3 regions of the Pseudonocardia aurantiaca genome follow, and region 1 is predicted to be linked to each of the others. Evidence: riboswitches for the same ligand, from Rfam matches in the RefSeq annotation. Region 1 holds a riboswitch; each other region holds the start of a gene.
What was found. Region 1 has a riboswitch for S-adenosylmethionine ahead of ABD143_RS22665 (ABC transporter substrate-binding protein). Riboswitches for the same ligand answer to the same signal wherever they lie in the genome.
Positions count from the first base shown of each region.

Region 1 (5,170 bases):
CGGGTGTGAAGCTCGGCGAGTTCGACTGACGCCGCATTCCTCTACAGCACGGAGGCCCTCAGATCCCGGTGATCCGGGCGTCTGAGGGCTTCTGCTGTTTCGCGTCAGCCCCCGCAGCCCGGCGCGAGCAGACCTGTGAGACCCACGCCCAGCGGGTCGGCCGGGCGCGGGTCGGGCACCGGCGTCCACCGCCCGTCGACCACCGCGTAGTCCCACCCCGGTCCGTCCGCCACGAGCGCGCGGACGCCTTCCACCAGCCGGTCCACGTCGGACGTGCTCGTGCTCAGCCCGAGGCTCGCCCGCACGGCGCAGCCGTCGGCGGTGCCGGCCAGGCGGGCCAGTAGCGGGTGCGCGCAGAACTTCCCGTCGCGCACCCCGATGCCGTGCTCCGCGGAGAGGACCGCGGCGACCAGGCCGGCCGGGTACCCGTCCACGACGAAGGAGGCGACGGCCACCCGGTCCGTGGCGTCCGGCCAGACGTTCAGGGTTCGCACGCCCGGGACGGCGGCGAGGCCGGTCTCCAGCCGGGCGAGCAGGGCGCGTTCGTGGTCGAGAGCGTCGTCGAGCACGGCGTCGAGGCATCGGCACGCCTGCGCGAGCGCGGCGGCGCCGAGGACGTTCGGGGTGCCGGCTTCGTGGCGGTGCGGCGCGGCCGCCCAGGTCACCTCGCTGACGCCAGAGGCGTTCGGCACGGCCACCGCGCGAACGGCGCCCCCACCGGCGAGGTAGGGGGTGGCGTCGTCGAGCCAGTCGCGGCGCCCCACCAGCGCGCCCGCGCCGTACGGGGCGTAGAGCTTGTGGCCGGAAAGGGCGAGGTAGTCGATGCCGGCGCCGGCGATGTCGATCCGCCGGTGCGGGGCGAGCTGGGCGGCGTCGACGACGACCCGGGCGCCTGCCGCGTGGGCGATCGCGGTGATCTCGGCGAGCGGGAGGATCTCGCCGGTCACGTTCGACGCGCCCGTCACGGCGAGCAGCGCGGTGGGTTCGGCGGCGAGCGCGGCGCGCAGGTCGGCGAGGGTCTGGGCCACGGTCGGCGCGGCGGGGAGCACCCGGCCCGTGCGCCACGAGATCAGGTTGGCGTGGTGCTCGACGTCGAGGCGCAGCACGCGCCCAGGGACGCAGCCGGCCAGGAGGTTGAGCGCGTCGGTGGTGTTGCGGGTGAACACCACGACGTCGTCGCCGCGGGCCCCGACGAACCGCCCGACGGTCTCGCGGGCCTGCTCCAGCACCGCCGTGCACACCTGGGAGGCGTAGCCCGCCCCACGGTGGACGCTCGCGTAGAAGGGCAGGAGTTCGGTGACGTGGTCGGCCACGCCTGCGAGAGCGGGGGCGCTCGCCGCGAGGTCGAGGTTGGCGTAGCGCACGCGGTCGCCGGTGACGAGCGGCACCTCCAGCTCGGCTCCAATGAGCCGGGGGAGGGGCTGCGTGGAGGCGGCGGCTGCGGGACGGGCGGGCAGCACAGCGGTCATGACGGTCCTCCGGACCCTCTTCAGGACCCGGTGTCGTGACGGGTCCGCGCTTGCCGCCGTGGGTGCACGGCGGCCTGGTCGTCACCCGGAGCACCCCACCGCGGAGGAGGGTTGCCGGCCAGCGAGCCGGGGCTTGGCGCTGGCGCTCTTGACCTGACAGCGAAGGTACGGGCGGCCGGGCGGGCCGGTCAAGCCGGCCCGCCCGACCGTCACACGACCTCGTTCAGCTTTCCCGTGGCGACGTCGAAGACGAATCCGCGGATGGAGTCCTTGCGCGGGACGAACGGGTTGGCCTTGATCCGGGCGATCGACTGGCGGACGTCCTCCTCCAGGTCACCGAAGGCCTCGGCCGCCCATTCGGGCTTGATGCCCGTCTCGTCCTGCACGGCCTTCTTGAACTCGTCGTCGGTGAAGGTGAGCATCCCGCAGTCGGTGTGGTGGATGAGGATGATCTCCTCGGTGCCGAGCAGCCGCTGGCTGATGGCCAGCGAGCGGATCTCGTCGTCGGTGACCACACCACCGGCGTTGCGGATGACGTGCGCCTGGCCGGGCTCGAGCCCGAGGATCCTGTAGACGTCGAGCCGGGCGTCCATGCACGCGATGACTGCGAGGTGCTTGGCGGGCGGAAGCGGCAGGGGACCTTCGAAGGACGCGGCGTACCTGGCGTTGTGGGCGAGCAGTTCGTCGGTGACGGACACGGCGGATCTCCCGTTCGGGGAGGGACGGTGGACGCGGGGCGGCCGCGCCACGGCCTCAGGGCAGATGGGAGTGCGCAGGAAATGCGCGCTCGTGGGGCCCGGGCCGCGACGCGGCCGGGCGACAGAACTGGTCGAACTGCTCGCCTCGCCGGCCCGGCCAGAACTGCTCCAGGACCATGCGCATCACGCCATCAGTGAATCGCGGCGGACCCGTTCCGGCAACCCCTGTGGCCAGCGGGTGCAGCACCCCGCCCGTTGGGGTTGCCGCGGCCCCGCTGAGCTGGGCAAGCGACGGCCGACGACTGCCACTGCTGTCAAGGAATGCCGGCGTCGGACATTTTGCGAGCGGAACTGTCCGGTCATTTCGGTCCGTGAATGGCGCACGACACAGTTCCCCGGGAAGCGCTTGATAATCGGCTCCTCAGATACGTACCGTCGGATCGCGGCCGGCGACGGCCGCCACCATCCAGAGCGGCTGAGAGACCTGGCTCGACGACGCCGCAGCAACCCCCCGCGCGAGCGGGAACGGGTGCTACCGCCGGGAGCGATGGAGGTCGCCGTGCCGGGTCCGGGGAGCACCCCGCTGCACACGACGTGGCACGCCTGGCGCCACCACATCGACCTCTGCCGCACCAGCGCGGCGCTCTGTCCGGCCTGACGCTCCGACGATCCCCGAATCCAGAGCGCGCGCCGTCGACGACGGTGCGGTGGCCCGTAGAAGGACCCCAATGATCGCGTTCCCCGTCCGAGCAGGCCTGTTGGCCGCCGCCGCCGTATTCCTGACGGCATGCGGCGGTGGCGCCGCGCCGGCAGCCGGCGCCGACCCGGGCACTCCCCAGCCCGGTGGCACCCTGCGCTTCGCCGTCAGCAGTGACCAGGGCTGCGTCGACCCCCAGCAGGTCAGCAGCAACGACACCATCTACTCGCTGCGCCAGATCGTCGACTCCCTCACCGACCAGGACCCGAAGACCGGCGAGCTGCGGCCGTGGCTCGCCACGGCCTGGGAGTCGAACACCGACGCCACGGCCTACACGTTCACCCTCCGCGAGGGCGTGACGTTCAGCGATGGCACGCCGCTCGACGCCGAGGCGGTCAAGGCCAACTTCGACCGCGTGCAGGACCTGGGGGCCCGCGGCACGCTGCCCAAGGGCTACCTGGCGAGCTACGCGGGCACCACGGTCGAGAGCCCCACCCGGTTCACGGTGTCGTTCTCCCGGCCCAACGTGCAGTTCCTGCAGGGCACCTCCACCCACAGCCTCGGCATCCTGTCGCCCGCGACCGTCGCGGAGTCGGACGACGCCCGGTGCGCGTCGGCGGTGGGGTCGGGGCCGTTCGTGATCGACTCCTACGTCCGCGACGAGTCGATCGTCCTGACCAAGCGGGCGGGTTACGACTGGGGATCCTCGCTCTGGACGCACCCGGGCGAGGCGTACCTGGACCGCGTCGAGTTCCGGATCGTGCCGGAGTCGGGTGTGCGGGTCGGGGGCCTGCAGTCGGGCGAGGTCGACGCCATCGGCAACCTCGCGCAGCAGGACGAGGCCCCGCTGACCGCGGCCGGGGTGCAGTTGATTGCCCGGCCCAACCCCGGCATCCCGTACAGCATCAGCTTCAACCTCAGCAAGCCGATCGTCTCGGAGCCTGCGGTGCGCGACGCGATCTCGCTCGCGATCAACCGCCCGGAGGTGGTCAGCACCGTCTACACGTCGCAGACCGTGGCCGCGACGAGCTCGCTGGCGTCGAGCACACCCGCCTACGCCGACCAGTCCGCACTGCTCGGGTTCGACGCCGCCCGCGCCGCGTCCACGTTGGACGCCGCCGGCTGGGTGCCCGGTCCGGACGGCATCCGGACGCGCGGCGGACAGCCGCTGACCATCGAGCTGACGTGGTACGCGAACGCGGCCGCTAACCGGCCGACGCTGGAGCTGATCCAGCAGCAGCTGCGGGCGGTGGGGATCGACCTGCAGCTGCGGGAGCGCCCGATCTCCGACAACACGCAGGTCCAGCAGAGCGGCGACTTCACCGCGAGCTGGGGCAACACGACCAGGGCCGACCCGGACATCCTCCGCTCGTCGTACTCGACGGCGGGCAACAACTTCTACCGGCTCACCCCCGGCCCGCTCGACACGCTGCTCGCCGAGCAGGCCGCCGAACCGGATGAGACGGCACGGGCGGCGACGGTGGCGCAGGCGCAGCAGCTTCTCGCCGAGAACCACTACACGGTGCCGGTGGTGGAGCTGACCACGGTCCTCGGCGTCGGGGCCACCACCCACGACATTGCGTTCGACGCCTCGTCCCGGATCTACCTCCACGACGCCTGGAAGTCGGAGTAGCCGTGTCACCGATGGCCCGATACCTCCTCCGGCGCGCCGGCATGGCGGTCGGCGTGCTGTGGGCGGCGTTCACCGTCTCGTTCGTCGTGCTCTACCTGCTGCCGGGCGACCCCGTCGCGACGATGGCGAGCGGCGGGCTCGACGGCGAACCGTTGACCCCGGAACAGCTCGACGCGCTGCGCGCCCGCTACGGGCTCGACCAGCCGCTGATCGTGCAGTACGGGCATCGGCTGTGGGGGGCGTTGCACGGCGACTTCGGGGCGTCCATCCAGAACGGCCAGGACGTGCGGGGCGCGATCATGGAGGCGCTGCCGCCGACGATCCAGATCTCGCTGGCCGGGCTCGCGTTCGCGATCGTGGTCGGCGGGACGGTCGCGCTCGTCGCGACGTACACGCGGGCGCACTGGCTGCGGCAGGTGCTGATGGGGCTGCCGTCGCTGGCGGTGTCGATGCCAGTGTTCTGGGTCGGGCTCATGCTCGTACAGGTCTTCTCGTTCGGGCTGGGGTTGCTGCCCTCTGTCGGCGCGAACGGCCCGCAGGCGCTGATCCTCCCGGCGATCACACTCGGGCTCCCGACGGGCGCGCTGGTGGCGCAGGTGCTCGCCAAGAGCCTCTCCCAGGCGCTCGACGAGCCGTACGTGGCGACCGCGCGGGCCAAGGGTGTGGGGCGGGT
Region 1 is NZ_BAAAJG010000015.1:106,409-111,578, forward strand. It holds gene ABD143_RS22650 (DUF397 domain-containing protein) at 1-29, shown strand, start outside; gene ABD143_RS22655 (aminotransferase class V-fold PLP-dependent enzyme) at 105-1,469, opposite strand; SAM riboswitch class IV at 1,511-1,623, opposite strand; gene ABD143_RS22660 (beta-class carbonic anhydrase) at 1,679-2,167, opposite strand; SAM riboswitch class I at 2,627-2,721, shown strand; gene ABD143_RS22665 (ABC transporter substrate-binding protein) at 2,896-4,497, shown strand; gene ABD143_RS22670 (ABC transporter permease) at 4,509-5,170, shown strand, end outside.

Region 2 (5,170 bases), on a different contig from region 1:
CTGAAAAGCTCGGGCCTACTGCGCTACGGCCGGAGCCTTTCAGTACCCTCCTTACCCGCTCAGCAAGCCGCCTGTAGCATGGACCGCTGAGCGCCCGGCGTGATGATCGATCCCCCGCCGCCGGTGCGGAGCGGAACGAAGCGAGCAGTCCACCGGCAGGAAGAAACTCGAGGCATTCGCGTGGCCAACATCAAGTCCCAGATCAAGCGGATCAAGACCAACGAGAAGCGGCGTCAGCGCAACAAGTCGGTCCGGTCTGCCGTCCGCACTGCCGTACGGCGCTTCCGCGAGGCGGTGGAGGCCGGCGACACCGAGAAGGCCACCCAGCTGCAGCGCGCCGCCTCCCGCGCCCTGGACAAGGCCGCCAGCAAGGGCGTCCTTCACAAGAACCAGGCCGCCAACCGCAAGTCGGCGATGGCGAAGCGCGTCAGCGCTCTCTGACTCGGCTCTTCACGAACGGCGCTGCCCCCTCGCGGGCAGCGCCGTTTGTGTGCGCGCTGCGCGGGACTCTCACGTACGTCAACCGCTCGGCGGCGCGCGCGCTCGCCGCCGTCGCAAACGTGACGTCTCCTACAAGAATGTAGACAGTATCCGAGACGCTCGCCGACAGTGGAGGTTCGCCCGCAGGCGGCCTACCCCTGCTCTCCGGCCGCCCGAGCCCTAGGAGAAGTTCTCGATGCTCGTCAACCTGATCGCCATGGTCCCAGCCGTTCTCGCCGGTATCGGAGGCGCGCTCCTCGGGGACAAGATCGGGCTCTGGATCAAGAAGTTGCGCACCAGCGGCAACAGCTGACCGACCGACACCCCATCAGCGGCGGCCCCTGGCCGCACAGATCCGCAGCACCGCCCGCTCCAGCGCGTAGTCGGCGTCGGCCGCCGCGCCCTTCACGTCGGCATTGACCTCGGCGGCCGCCGCGAACGCCTCGGCGATCGCCTCCGGCCCCCACGACCGCACCTGCTGCTGCGCCTTGCGGATCTTCCATGGCGGCATGCCGAGTGTGCCTGCGAGGCGGTTGGGGTCGCCGCGGCCGGCCGAGCCCACCTTCGCGAGCGTGCGCAGCGCGTCCGCCAGCGCGTCGGCGATCAGCACCGAGGGCACCCCGAGCAACTGTGCCCACCTCAGCGCCTCCAACGCGCCCGCCCGGTCGCCAAGCACGACCTTGTCGGCCACCGCGAACCCGGACGCCTCGGCGCGACCACGGTGGTAACGCCGCACTGCCTGCTCGTCGACGGTGCCGCCGGTGTCGGCCACCAACTGGCCCGCGGCGGAGGCCAGCTCCCGCAGGTCGGAGCCCACGGCCTCGATGAGCACACCCACAGCGGCCGGCGCGATCTTGCCGCCGACGCGGCGCACCTCGGCGCGTACGAAGTCGGAGCGCTCCTCGAACCGGGTGATCTTGTTGCACGTGGTGACGACAGCGCCCTTCTTGCGCAGCTCGTCGGCCAGCGCCTTGTTGCGCGCCCCGCCCGCGTGCGCGACGACCAGCACGATGCCGTCGACGGGGTCGCCGGACTGCCTGGCGATGGCGGTGGCCATCTCCTTGCCGACCTCGTGGGCGGCCATGAGGACGACAACCCGGCCCTCCGCGAAGAGCGACGGGCTGAGGCTCTCCGCGAGATCGCCTGGCGTGAGGTCGCCGGCGCGGACCTTGCGTACCTCGGCCCCCGGCTCGACGGCCTTGACCTCCGCGATCACCTGCTCGACCGCCCGCTCGACCAGCAGCTCTTCCTCTCCCAGCACGAGGTGCAGCGGCGCGGGTGGGGGCGGCGCGGACATGCCGTCCATGCTCGCGCACGGCACCGACGATTCGTGACCCGGCTCCCAGATCACGGGACGGACTTGGGGGAGCGGCCGCTGGTGTCGTAACGTGAAGGTCATCCCACGGCGACGTGCTCCGGGGACCACAACTGCACATGGCTCATCCAGAGGGGCAGAGGGAACGGCCCGACGAAGCCCCGGCAACCGGCGATGCGCGTCTGCGCTCGATCACGGTGCCAATTCCGACCCGCATGCTGCGGGAAAGATGAGGAGATCTCGTCATGACCCTGTCTGCCGCCGCCACGGCCGCCACCTCCTACGACCTCGGCCCCGCCCGTGCCCTCTCCTGTCGGGAGTGCGGCCACGAGATCCCGCTCGCCGCGGAGTTCGCCTGTCCCCAGTGTTTCGGTCCCCTCGAGGTGGCCTACGACTTCGGCACGGTGACCCGCGAGTCGATCGAGGCAGGCCCCAAGTCGATCTGGCGCTACCGGCAGCTGCTGCCCGTGCCGTCCGACGTGCAGAGCCACCCGAACACCGAGCCCGGCCTCACCCGGCTGATCAAGGCCGACCGGCTCGCCGCCGCGCTCGGCGTGCGCAACCTGTGGGTCAAGGACGACACCGGCAACCCGACCCACTCCTTCAAGGACCGCGTGGTCGCCGTCGCGCTCGCCGCCGCCCGCGAGCTCGGGTTCTCGGTGCTCGCCTGCCCGTCCACCGGCAACCTCGCCAACGCCGTGGCTGCCGCCGCGGCGCGGGCCGGCTGGGACTCGGTGGTGCTGATCCCCAAGTCGCTCGAGCAGGCCAAGGTGCTCACCACCGCCGTGTACGACGGCACCCTGCTGGCCGTCGACGGCAACTACGACGACGTGAACCGGCTGGCCACCGAGCTCGCCGCCGAGCACGAGGACTGGGCGTTCGTCAACGTCAACGTGCGGCCGTACTACGCGGAGGGCTCCAAGACCCTCGGCTACGAGGTGGCCGAGCAACTCGGCTGGCGGCTGCCGGAGCAGATCGTGATCCCCGTGGCGTCGGGCTCCCAGCTCACCAAGGTGGACAAGGGCTTCACCGAGCTGGGCAAGCTCGGCCTGGTGGAGCCCACCCCCTACCGGGTGTTCGGCGCCCAGGCCACGGGCTGCTCGCCGGTGGCGAAGGCATTCGCCGACGGCCACGACGTGGTGCAGCCGGTCCGCCCCGACACCATCGCCCGCTCGCTCGCGATCGGGAACCCCGCCGACGGGCCCTACGTGCTCGACACCGTCCGCCGCACCGGCGGCGCGGTCGGGCACGTCAGCGACGCCGAGGTCGTCGAGGGCATCCGGCTGCTCGCCCGCACCGAGGGCGTGTTCGCCGAGACCGCCGGCGGCGTCACCGTCGCGACCGCCAAGAAGCTCATCGAGGCCGGCCAGATCGACCCGGACGCCGAGACCGTGCTGCTCATCACCGGCGACGGCCTCAAGACCCTCGACGCCGTGGCCGACCAGGTCGGCCCGTCGGCCACCGTGCCCTCCACCAGCAAGGCCGTACGCGAGGCCCTGGCGGCCCGCGGGCTCTGACGGGGTCGTTCCGCCCGATCTCAACTGACGCTCATCTTGAGAGTGGGGGGTGATGCCGAGATGTGGCGCAGGCGCAGGCAGGGACAACTCACATGGATGCCGGCTGCCGAACTCGAGCCGATGATGGGGCGGGTGATCGAGCCCGAACCCGGGCGTCGAGTCGACGGCCGGGTGGCGATCCTCCAATTCGGCGTCGACCACGCGCTCGACTTCCGGACCCGGTCGACGGTCTATAAGACCGTCGATCCGGACACGGTGACCGGGCGACCGCTCGGCTGGGTGATTCCGTGTACGCCCGAGCAGAACGAGCGCTGGACCGAGGCGGCGGTGGCGTGCGTCGTCGAACTCGACCGCGCCGCGCTGGCCTTGCACGAGGCCCGGCGGCGCGCAGCGCAGCCGCCCCCGCGAAAGCGCGCGCTTGCTGAGGAGATGCAGCGCGACTGGGCCGATGCACAGAGTCGCTACCGGTCCCGCTTCCAGGCTGCCACCGACGCCTACTCCCCCGTAATCCGGGAGGTCGGCGACGCGATCAGGCGGCAGCTGGATGTGGATTTGCGCCGGCTCCACGCCCAGAGGCAGGCCGAGAAGGTGGAGGAACAGCGCATCCAGGCCGTCGTGGAACAGCGGCTCGGTGAACTCGCCGACGAGCTTCGCTGGGGCATCAAGGTCTCGCATTCCCCCGGTCGCACGCTGCACGTGGTGTGCGTGGGCGTTGCGCCGCGCGCGGTGCCGGAGGACGCCGCGCCGCTGGTGGAGGACGTGGACGTGCGCACATTGCGTGAGTCGTTGGTGGAGCGCGGTTGGGCGGATGTGGTGTTCGACGACTCGATCCAGGAGCACATCCGGGCCCACTTTGCAGACCTGCCAGGCCTCTCCCGCCACACCGGGTTGTGGGACTTCTGGTGGAAACTGTTCACCGAGGACTACAAGACCGGCAGGGTCCCGACCGGTTCGAGCCGTCAGACTTACGGCTCGAGCCATACGAGCTACACCGGTTTTCACTTCTGATCTGCAAGGCCGCGCGCGAAGCGGCCTGCTCGACAGGCGGGGCCGGCGAGGGGTTCGGCATCCGCGGCCGGTCCGGCGGCTACTTGGTGGAAGTCGCGGAGGCGACGGTGGACCCGGTTCGAGACACCCTCATCGGCCGCTCCACACCGGAGGACGTTTCTCCTGGAAGGCGAGCACGCCTTCCCTGCTGTCCTCGCTGTCGAGCGCCGCGACGACAGCAGGGAGCCGCGCGTCGCGGGCCTCACGCGCGGTGAGGTGGGCGGTGCGGATGGCCAGCTGCTTGATCGCTCGCAGCGACGACGGGGAGCAGGCCAGGATGTCGTCGACCCAGCGCTGGACGGCGGTGTCGAGCTCCGCCGCCGGGACGACCTCGTTGACCAGGCCGAGCCGGTGCATCTCGGCCGCCGGGAATCGCCGGCCGGTGAGCAGGATGCCCATCGCCGCGTTGTACGGAATCTTGCGTTGCAGCAGCACCATGCCGCCGTCGAGTGGCAGCCGGCCCACCCGCGGCTCGGTCAGCCCGAACTGCGCTGTGTCGGCCGCGATCACGATGTCGCAGCCGAGCACCAGCTCCATCCCGCCCCCGAGGGCGTAGCCGTTCACCCGCGCGATGACCGGCACGTCGAGGCTCTGCCGCAGGCTCAGGGCGCCGAAGCCGTTGGCGTCCACCGTTGCCCAGTACTCCAGCCCGGTCTTGTCGATCGCGCTCGCGGACATGTCCGCGCCGACGCTGAATGCCTTCTCCCCTGCTCCGGTCACGACGACGCACCGCACGTCGGACGCCTCGATCTCGGTCCAGATCTCGTCGAGGCGCTGGTGGGTCGGCCCGTCGATCGCGTTGAGCACCTTC
Region 2 is NZ_BAAAJG010000029.1:148,191-153,360, reverse strand. It holds gene ABD143_RS36480 (MFS transporter) at 1-4, shown strand, start outside; gene rpsT (30S ribosomal protein S20) at 181-441, shown strand; gene holA (DNA polymerase III subunit delta) at 809-1,777, opposite strand; SAM riboswitch class I at 1,917-2,031, shown strand; gene thrC (threonine synthase) at 2,041-3,312, shown strand; gene ABD143_RS36460 (hypothetical protein) at 3,409-4,320, shown strand; gene ABD143_RS36455 (enoyl-CoA hydratase-related protein) at 4,450-5,170, opposite strand, start outside.
Region 2: it holds a riboswitch for S-adenosylmethionine, as region 1 does, so the genes downstream of both, thrC (threonine synthase) here and ABD143_RS22665 (ABC transporter substrate-binding protein) in region 1, are expected to answer to the same signal.

Region 3 (5,170 bases), on a different contig from region 1:
CCATCGAGCGCGACGGCCAGGTGCAGGGGTTCGGATGCCACGGGTGCCTCCGGGGATCAGGTGCCGACGGAAACGGGACCGCGACGTCGATGACGCGCGGCTGGGGCTGGTGGGCTACTGATCAGCGGGAACAGATCGCCGTGCTCGTACGGCACAGGTCGATGTGGTGCCGTCGGACGAGCGGGACGCGACGACGCTCCGGTGCTGCGTCCACGTGATCCCCCTCCTGGATGCCGGTCGTGCACCCGATCGGAATCGAGATCGACGCTATAGAGCCCGGCTCCGGCAATCAACGGGTCGCGCCTCACGCCGACGGGCGATGGGTTACGGGGTCTTCCAGGTGTCGTAGAGCTGGATGCGTGAGGAGGCGTCGAAACGGACGTCGTGGACGTTTGCGGCGATGCCCAGCACGGTGGTGAGTTCGACGACCGGCACGGTGTAGTAGTTCTGCAGGTGCGCCTGCTGGGCTTGGGCGACCAGGCCGGTGCGTTTCGCGGGGTCGGCTTCGGCGGCTTGGGCGGCGAGGAGCTGGTCGAGTGGGCCGGGTGCGAGGCGGTAGAAGTTGTTGCCGGTCGTTGCGTATTGGGAGCGCAGGATGTCGGGGTCGGCGCGGGTGAGGTTGCCCCAGGTCGCGACGAAGTTCCCGCTCTGCTGGATGGGCGTGGCGTCGGTGATCGGGCGTTCGGTGAGCTGAAGGTCGATGCCGACCGTCTTGAGCTGCTGCTGGATGAGTTCCAGCGCGGGCCGGTTGGTGCCGGCGTTGGCGAACCAGGTGAGCGGGATCGTCAGCGGTTGGCCGGCTTTGGTGCGGATGCCGTCGGGGCCGGGGGTCCAGCCGTCGGTGTCGAGGATGGTGGCGGCCTTGGCGGGGTCGAAGCCCAGCAGCGCGGATTGGTCCTGGTAGGAGGGTGTGCTGGAGGCGAGCACGCTGGTGGCCGGTTTGGTCTCGGACGTGTACACGGCGCTGACGAGCTCGGGCCGGTTGATCGCCAGCGAGATCGCCTGACGCACGGCGGGGTCGGAGACGATCGGCTTGCTCAGGTTGAAGCTGATCCCGAAGGGGATGCCGGGGTTGGCCCGGGCGGGTAGCTGGATGCCCGCGGCGGTCAGTGGGGCTTCGTCCTGTTGCCCGATGCTGCCGATGGCGTCGACCTCACCGGACTGCAGGCTTCCGGTTCGCACACCCGACTCGGGGACCACGCGGAACTCGATCCCGTCCAGGTATGCCTCGCCGGTGTGCGTCGACAGCGCCGAGCCCCAGTTGTATCCGGTGCGCTTGGTGAGGACGGTTGACTGGTTGAGGGTGTAGCTCTGGACGACGAAGGGGCCTGACCCGATCACGGCGGCGCAGCGTTCGTCGTCGGTCTTGGCCACGGTGGCGGGGGAGAGGATGCCGAGGCTGTGGGTGGAGCTGCCCTGCAGGAACTGCACGTTCGGCGCGCTGAAGGTCACCGTGAACCTGGTCGGGTTCTCGACGGTGGTGCCCTGGTAGTTCGCCAGGTAGCTCTTCGGGAGGGTGCCGCGGGCGCCGAGCTGGGGCACCTTGTCGAAGTTGGCCTTGACGGCGGTGGCGTCCAGCGGGGTGCCGTCGCTGAAGGTGACGCCGGGCCGCAGGTCGAAGGTGTAGGCGGTGGCGTCGGCGTTGGTCTGCCAGCCGGTGGCGAGCCAGGGCACGATCTCGCCGGTGTCGGGGTTCTGGTCGGTGAGCGAGTCGACGATCTGGCGCAGGGAGTAGATCGAGTCGTTGCTGCCGACCTGCTGCGGATCCAGGCACCCCTGGTCGCTGCCCACCGCGAAGGTGAGCGTGCCGCCGGCTTGCGGCGGCCCCGCATCGGCGTCCGGTGGCGCCGAGGTGCTCCCGGAGCCACAGGCGGCCACGGTCAGGGCCACGACGGTGGCGAGCACGGCGGCCGGCAGCCGCCGTGGCGGTACGGCGGGACGGGGGGTCGAACTCATCGGGATGTCCTTCATGGAGGCCAGGCGTGGTGCGCAGGGGATCACGTGCTGGGGCGAGCAGACCTCGACGGGCACGCCGGAGCGAGGATCAGGGGGAGCAGCTCGGCGCGGTGCGACGGCGCTGTACACACCGGGGGTGCCGGACGTCGGCAGGTCGTTCCGGCAGCGGGGTGGAGGCCCGCAGCGTCAGACGCGACAGCAGGCGCTGGCGATGCGCAGCAGGTCGACGTGCAGCCTGCGACAGCTGCCGGTGCTGCGGTAGAACCAGCGCACGTCAGCCTCCACCGTTCACGATGTGAGCACCGGTTCCGCGCGGGGCTCGCCGCGGCGTCGTCCGCCGCAGCGCTGACCATAGATACTCGAAACCGAACGATCAACACTCAATTGGACCGGCGAGCATGCCCTGCCGTCGCCCCACTCACCCGAGGCCCGTCGGATCCGGCCACGGGCCGCAGGTCGTGACGCGCCCGATACACCGTGTGTTCGTCACATCATTGACAGATCCATCGGGTGGTCGCCTACATTCGATGTCGTCCATCCAGAGCGGCCGAGAGATCTGGCTCGTCGAAGCCGCAGCAACCATGTGCCTCACGGCGCCGGGTGCTAACGCCAGGATCGATGGGAGACATCGTGCGTCGATCGCACGCCCGGCCGGCGGCCACGCGGTCGTCGACGTGGTTGACGTCCACCTGGTCGAAGCGTCGGCACGTCGATCTGTGCCGCACGCAGGCCGCTCTTTGTCGCTGACCCATCTCGGCCTTCTGGCCACCCCGCTTCCCGTGCGCTGACGCGTACGGGTGGGCTCTGACGCGCCTCGGTCAGGTCTCTGTAGGACGGTGATTCCGGCGGTGCCGGAGCCGTCTTTTGTCCACAGTGGATTCGCCCCGTGCCGGGGGTTCCTGCTGTCCGTGTCGTAGGAGGACAGTCATGCCAACGTTCCCGCACATCCCGGCGGCGCGCCGCCCGTCGCGGTCCGCGCGCGCCGGAGTCGTCGACGTCGTGGTCATCGGTGGCGGCGTGGTCGGTGCGGCGGCTGCATGGCAGCTCGCCGGCCGGGGCCGCGAGGTGGTACAGCTCGAGCAGTTCGAGGCCGGGCGTGCGCGCGGTTTCCCGTACGGATCGGCGGAGCTCTACCGGCCGTCCTACTCGGCGGCGCCGTACGTGCGCCTCGCCATGGAAGCTCTGCCGCTGTGGCGCGAGGTGGAGGCCCAGACGGGCGCAGCGCTGTTGCAGATCACCGGGGGCGTCGACCACGGTGATCCGCGCCGAACGAGCGCGCTCGCCGGATCCCTCGGCGAGCACGGCATCGCCCATGAGTGGCTCGATGCCGACGAGGCGTCGCACAGGTGGCCGGGGATGGTGTTCAGCGGCCCGGTGCTGCACCAGCCGGACCGGTCCGGCCGTCTTCACGCCGATCACGCCGTCGCCGCTCTGACCGCGGCCGCCGTGGCGCACGGGGCCGTGGTCCACCGTTCCACGCCGGCGACGGCGATCGCTGTGCGCGGAGACGATCTCGTCGAGGTAGAGACACCACGCGGCCCAGTCCGCGCCTGCCGGGCGGTGGTGGCGGTGGGAGCGCGCACCGCGGATCTGCTCGACGGGCTCGTCGAGCTGCCCAGGCTCCGGGTGACACAGGAGCAGCCCGCGACGTTCCCGCTGCAAGGCGGGGTCGCCCCGTTCTCCCCTCACCACGTCGCATGGCCGACGTTCGTCCACCACACCGGTCCGGAGCACGGCTGGCCCAGCAGCGTCCACGGCACGTCCACTGCGGACGGACGCGTGAAGCTCGGGTTCCACGGCGTGGGGACGCAGACCCACCCGCATCGGCACGCGTTCGCGCCGGAGCCTGTGCAGCTGCGCAGGCTGCAGGAGTACGTGACCGCCTTCCTCCCGGGGCTCGACCACAGGCTGCCCACACCGATCGGTTGTACCCGCACGTCGACCTCCGACGGGAGGTTCCTGCTGGATACGGCGGGTCCTCTGGTCGTGGGAGCGGGGTTCTCGGGTTACGGGCTCGCGTTCGCCCCAGCGCTGGGACGGGTGCTCGCGGACCTCGCGACCGGTGTGATCGACCGCGCGCCCGCGGCGGCGGCCGGGCGATGAGCGAGCTTGCGAGCGAATCAGTGTCACGGCGTCTCCGCGAAGCGCTGACCGAGCGCAGCGAGGGATTGCGATGAGTTCTCCCGCGCTCGAGGTTCGCCAGGTCGCCTACACCGACCCGCTGGTGGTGCCGATGCTCACCGAGCTGGACCACGAGTACACGACCCGCTACGGGCATTCGCTCGGCGACATCGGCGAAGAGATGCGTCGTCGACCTGAGGAGTTCGGCGCCCCGGACGGCGGGCTGATCCTCCTGCTCACCGACGGCGACCCGGTGGCAGGGGGCGCTTTTCGCCGCTTCGACGACCACACCGCAGAGCTCAAGCGCATCTGGACGCACTCCGCGCACCGCCGCCGGGGTCTGGCCCGCCGGGTGCTCACCGAGCTCGAGCGGGAGATCACCGCGCGCGGATACCGCCGGATCTACCTGACCACTGGACCGCGCCAGCCGGAGGCCAAGGGCCTCTACCTGGCCACTGGCTACACGCCGCTCTACGACCCGGAGTTGCCGGCCGAGGAGATCGGCAAGCACCCCTTCGAGAAGGAAGTGAGCTCTCGATGAGCGCAGCTCCCGATACCGCGGCAGTGACCGCGAACAGCCCACCGGCCGCCACCGAGGACGCCGGTGAACGGCTCGTCGTCGTTCCGTCCCGGCACCCGTGGCGGTGGGCGGCGACCGTGGTCGTCGCGGTGCTGCTCGCGATGGCGATCAACGCGCTCGTCACCAACCCGGCGTGGGACTGGCCCACGGTCGGGCAGTTCCTCTTCGCCCCGTCGATCCTGCGGGCGGTCGTGCTGACCCTGCAGCTGACGGTGCTCGGGATCGTCATCGGTTTCGTCCTCGGCACGGTTCTCGCGGTCATGCGGCTCTCGCCGAACCCCCTGCTGCGCTCCGTCAGCTGGACCTACATCTGGATCTTCCGGTCGGTGCCGCTGATCCTGCAGTTGCTGTTCTGGTACAACCTCGCGCTGCTCTACCGCGCGATCAGCTTCGGCATCCCGTTCGGTCCCGGCTTCTTCTCCGTGGGCACGATGGACCTCGTCAGCCCGGTGACGGCCGCGGTACTGGGACTCGCGCTGCACCAGGCCGCCTACGCCGCCGAGGTGGTGCGCT
Region 3 is NZ_BAAAJG010000002.1:455,425-460,594, forward strand. It holds gene ABD143_RS04160 (LLM class flavin-dependent oxidoreductase) at 1-41, opposite strand, end outside; gene ABD143_RS38105 (putative leader peptide) at 122-214, opposite strand; gene ABD143_RS04165 (ABC transporter substrate-binding protein) at 325-1,956, opposite strand; SAM riboswitch class I at 2,488-2,581, shown strand; gene ABD143_RS04170 (FAD-dependent oxidoreductase) at 2,884-4,059, shown strand; gene ABD143_RS04175 (GNAT family N-acetyltransferase) at 4,130-4,618, shown strand; gene ABD143_RS04180 (amino acid ABC transporter permease) at 4,615-5,170, shown strand, end outside.
Region 3: it holds a riboswitch for S-adenosylmethionine, as region 1 does, so the genes downstream of both, ABD143_RS04170 (FAD-dependent oxidoreductase) here and ABD143_RS22665 (ABC transporter substrate-binding protein) in region 1, are expected to answer to the same signal.